One region of the Parageobacillus caldoxylosilyticus genome, then DNA from elsewhere that is predicted to be linked to it. Evidence: riboswitches for the same ligand, from Rfam matches in the RefSeq annotation. Region 1 holds a riboswitch; the other holds the start of a gene.
The links. Region 1 has a riboswitch for S-adenosylmethionine ahead of BV455_RS02310 (hypothetical protein). Riboswitches for the same ligand answer to the same signal wherever they lie in the genome.
Positions count from the first base shown of each region.

Region 2: it holds a riboswitch for S-adenosylmethionine, as region 1 does, so the genes downstream of both, BV455_RS05135 (bifunctional homocysteine S-methyltransferase/methylenetetrahydrofolate reductase) here and BV455_RS02310 (hypothetical protein) in region 1, are expected to answer to the same signal.

Region 1 is NZ_CP040553.1:456,140-458,344, reverse strand. Features, by position in the region: gene opp4A (oligopeptide ABC transporter substrate-binding protein) at 1-853, shown strand, start outside; SAM riboswitch class I at 964-1,068, shown strand; gene BV455_RS02310 (hypothetical protein) at 1,146-1,478, shown strand; gene BV455_RS02305 (VOC family protein) at 1,507-1,890, shown strand; gene BV455_RS02300 (AbrB family transcriptional regulator) at 1,932-2,205, opposite strand, start outside.
Region 2 is NZ_CP040553.1:1,000,130-1,002,334, forward strand. Features, by position in the region: gene BV455_RS05130 (YajQ family cyclic di-GMP-binding protein) at 133-624, shown strand; SAM riboswitch class I at 894-997, shown strand; gene BV455_RS05135 (bifunctional homocysteine S-methyltransferase/methylenetetrahydrofolate reductase) at 1,074-2,205, shown strand, end outside.

The sequences.
Region 1 (2,205 bases):
ATTTGTTGGTAAAATTGATTTAGCTTACAATTACATTGGGTTTAAACTTGGCCATTGGGATGCGAAAAAGCAAGAAAACGTGATGGATAATCCGAAGTTCCAAAACAAAAAGCTTCGTCAGGCGATGGCGTATGCGATTAATAACAAGGAAGTGGCAGACAGACTATATCACGGCTTGCGCTTCCCGGCGACAACGTTAATTCCGCCATCTTTCCCTGGATATCATGACAAAAACGCAAAAGGGTACACGTATGATCCAGAAAAGGCGAAAAAATTGCTGGATGAAGCCGGATATAAAGATGTCGACGGCGACGGCTTCCGTGAAGATCCAAACGGCAAGAAGTTTACGATTAACTTCCTGTCAATGAGCGGCGGGGATATTGCCGAACCGCTGGCGAAATTTTACATGCAATGCTGGAAAGACGTCGGTTTGAATGTGCAACTGGTTGATGGCCGCTTGGCGGAATTCAACTCGTTCTATGACATGGTTGAAAAAGATAACCCGAAAGTCGATGTGTTCGCCGCAGCATGGTACACAGGAACCGATGTGGACCCGTATGGATTATATGGCCGCAACGTCATGTTCAACTACTCTCGTTGGGTAAACGAGAAAAATGATGAATTATTAGAAAAAGGCCATTCCGAGCAAGCGTTTGATAAAGAATACCGCAAGAAAATTTACAACGAATGGCAAGCGTTAATGAATGAAGAAGTACCTGTCATCCCGACGCTATACCGCTCGATTATTTATGCGGTAAACAATCGCGTGAAAAACTTTACGGTTGACCCTAGTTCGAAATTGACATGGAAAGACGTCGCTGTTACTTCGGAGCAGCCGGAAGTAGCGCAATAATAAATCGGAAAGAAGGAGATTCCTTTGCTCTCCTTCTTTCCCTTGTAAAAAAACAAAAAATGATTGTCATCATTAAGATACCGTGGTAAGATAGAGGAAAATTACATACAGTCTTATCAAGAGTGGACGAGAGACCGGGCTCGATGACTCCACAGCAACCTGCGTTTTGCAAGGTGCTCCTACCCGCAAAGCGGTTTCGCTTTGGATGATAAGAGCGGCTGACCCCTTTCGCATCATTCATAGCGAAAGGGGTTTTTATGTACAAAACAAAGAAGGAGGTAGGGAATGCCGAGTGAGGGAAGAAGATTCGCTTCGCAGCTATATGGCGGCTCACTTAACGGCAACGTCGTTTGCTTCCCATGTCGCCCGTTGTGTCCAAAAACAGCTTTTGCAGTTTGACAGACAGGCAGCGATTCATTTTGATTGCAGCCAAAATGTTTTCCATCTATACGGATACACGCAAGGGAAGATGTTTTCGCTTCTTCTGACGTTTGCAGAAGTGGAAGAATGGAAAGCCGCTGGTCCTTATGCGCTTGACCGCTATATTTTTGGCCAACTGGCGGCAAAAGGAATTTCATTGGTACATATGACCCCATATTTGCGGGCCGTATTTTCGCAAGTTTAAAAAGGTGATAGAAAGGGAGAGAACAAAAATGGCAGTAAAAAAATTTGAACATGTCGGCATTCAAGTAAAAGACATCGAAGCATCGAAAAAGTTTTATCAAGAGGTAGTCGGTTTGGAATTGCTAAGTGAAATGACCCATACAAACGGTTCGATGAAGCTGTCGTTTTTAGGATTGGATGGCTCGGTCATTGTCGAATTGATCGAGGGGTATAATCCGAATTTGCCGACGGAAGGAAAAGTGCATCACGTCGCCTTTACCGTTGAAGGAATTGAACAAGAAAAAGAACGGCTGCAGTCCCTCGGAGTTTCGCTTGTATGGGAAGAAATTACGACGCTGCCAAACGGGGCAAAATATTTGTTTTTCCTTGGACCAGATGGAGAATGGATCGAATTTTACGAACCAGCCAAGTAAAAATGAACCGCTCTGTTATAGCTTTGAACAGAGCGGTTTTTTCATGACGTTTCGGCGATATACGGGAATTTTCGAAATACCCATTTCAACACGTTCGGTACGACGATAATGACAAGAAGAAAACGCACAAATTGTAAGGAGCTGACAATTGCCGGATCTCCTCCGACCGTTTGCGCCGTTAATGCCATTTCCACCAGTCCGCCTGGGGCGAGGCTCAACAGCGCAGTCGACAGCGGAAGATCCGTTAATTTCGCAAATACATAGCCGCATCCGAACGATAGAGCAATTAATACCAGAGCAAGCAAGAAATATACC
Region 2 (2,205 bases), 540 kb from region 1:
CAAAACGTCGTTTTTCCCTGCATCACAAGAACGCTGCTATCCGTGTTTGGTCCCCCACTCCTTTTCTTGTTGTGTCCCTTGCCACATTTTACTATAATGAAAATTAAATAACGAAAGTGCTGGAGGTTGTGTATGTCGAAAGAAAGTTCCTTTGATATTGTATCCAAAATCGACTTATCCGAAGTCACCAATGCGATCAACATCGCACTGAAAGAAATTAAAAACCGCTATGACTTTAAAGGCAGCAAAAGCGACATTTCCTTAGAAAAAGACGAACTCGTTCTCATTTCCGACGATGAATTTAAATTGGAACAGCTTAAAGACGTGCTGATCGGCAAGCTCATTAGACGAGGCGTGCCGACGAAAAACATTCAATACGGCAAAATTGAGCCGGCATCAGGCGGTACGGTGCGCCAGCGCGCCAAACTCGTACAAGGCATCGACAAGGAAAACGCGAAAAAAATCAACACGATCATTAAAAACACCGGCCTAAAAGTGAAAAGCCAAGTACAGGATGATCAAATCCGCGTCAGCGGCAAAAGCAAAGACGATTTGCAAAAGGTCATCGCCGCAATTCGCGAAGCTGATCTGCCAATTGATGTGCAATTTGTCAACTATCGATAAAAAAGATGTTACGGCACTAAGTGCCCGTAACATTTTTTTATGCTCTTCCCCACTATTTCCACATTTATAAATTCCAATCATTCACGTTCACTATAGTGAATGACACTGTTTTCATTAAATATCAAGCACTAATGCTTTTTCCATGTAAGGATGGGATATTTTCTTGAAAACGATTTCATTATATTGAATATTTTCAGAAAATGCTTTACATTATATATTAATATCAAAACTATATCGTTGAAACGTTTGGCTACAACTTCATAGCGAATTTCTTATCAAGAGAGGGGGAGGGACTGGCCCAGTGAACCCTCAGCAACCTGGCGGAAGCCAAGGTGCTAAATCCAGACAGGCGAAAGCGCCTGGAAGATAAGAAGAGACGATACATAAAAAGTCTTCTTCTTATAGAAGGCTTTTTTCTTTTACCATTTTCATAGAACGGGGGAATGAGCGTGGGACTTTTGCAAGACTTAAAAGAACGCATCCTCATCGCCGATGGCGCGATGGGAACGCTATTATACTCGCACGGCGTCGACCGATGTTTTGAAGAACTAAATTTATCGAAGCCGGAAGAGATCATTCATATTCATGAAGCATATATCGCCGCAGGCGCCGAGGTCATTCAAACGAATACATATGGCGCCAACTACGTCAAACTCGCCCGCTATGGACTCGAAGACGAGGTGCCGGCGATTAACCGCGCGGCGGTAAGGCTCGCCAAACAGGCGGCGGCGGGAAATAAAGCCTACGTGCTTGGAACGATCGGCGGGTTGCGCAGTATCAATAAAAGCGCCGTTTCCATCGAAGAGGTAAAGCGGACGTTTCGCGAGCAATTGTTTGTGCTGTTAAATGAGGATGTCGACGGCTTGTTGCTCGAAACGTATTACGATTTAGAAGAATTAGAGACAGTGCTTGCGATCGCGCGCAAAGAAACGGATAAGCCGATTATCGCGCACGTCTCCCTCCATGAAGTCGGCGTCTTGCAAGATGGCACTCCGCTTGCCGAAGCATTGGCGCGCCTGGAACAGTTGGGAGCCGATGTCGTCGGTCTAAACTGCCGTCTCGGCCCGTACCATATGATCCGCTCGCTGGAGGAAGTGCCGCTGCCAAACAGAGCGTTTCTTTCCGCGTATCCGAACGCAAGCCTGCCGGATTATCGCGACGGACGGCTTGTCTATGAAACAAACACGGATTATTTTAAAGAAACAGCGCTTGCCTTCCGTGAGCAAGGCGTGCGCCTGATTGGCGGGTGCTGCGGCACGACGCCGAAACATATCGAAGCGATGGCAAACGCCTTAACCGATCGGACGCCGGTGCAAACGAAAACAGTCAAACAGCGCCATATTTCCGTTTCCATATCATCAAACGAGCCAAACGCGGCGCCGCCGCTGCAAGACATCGTCCGCGAGCGCCGTTCGGTGATCGTCGAGCTCGATCCGCCAAAAAAATTAGGGATCGCCAAATTTTTAGAAGGCGCCAAAGCGCTGAAAGAGGCAAACATTGATGCCCTGACACTGGCTGACAACTCGCTGGCTACCCCACGAATCAGCAACATGGCGCTCGGCTCCATCGTCAAACAACAGC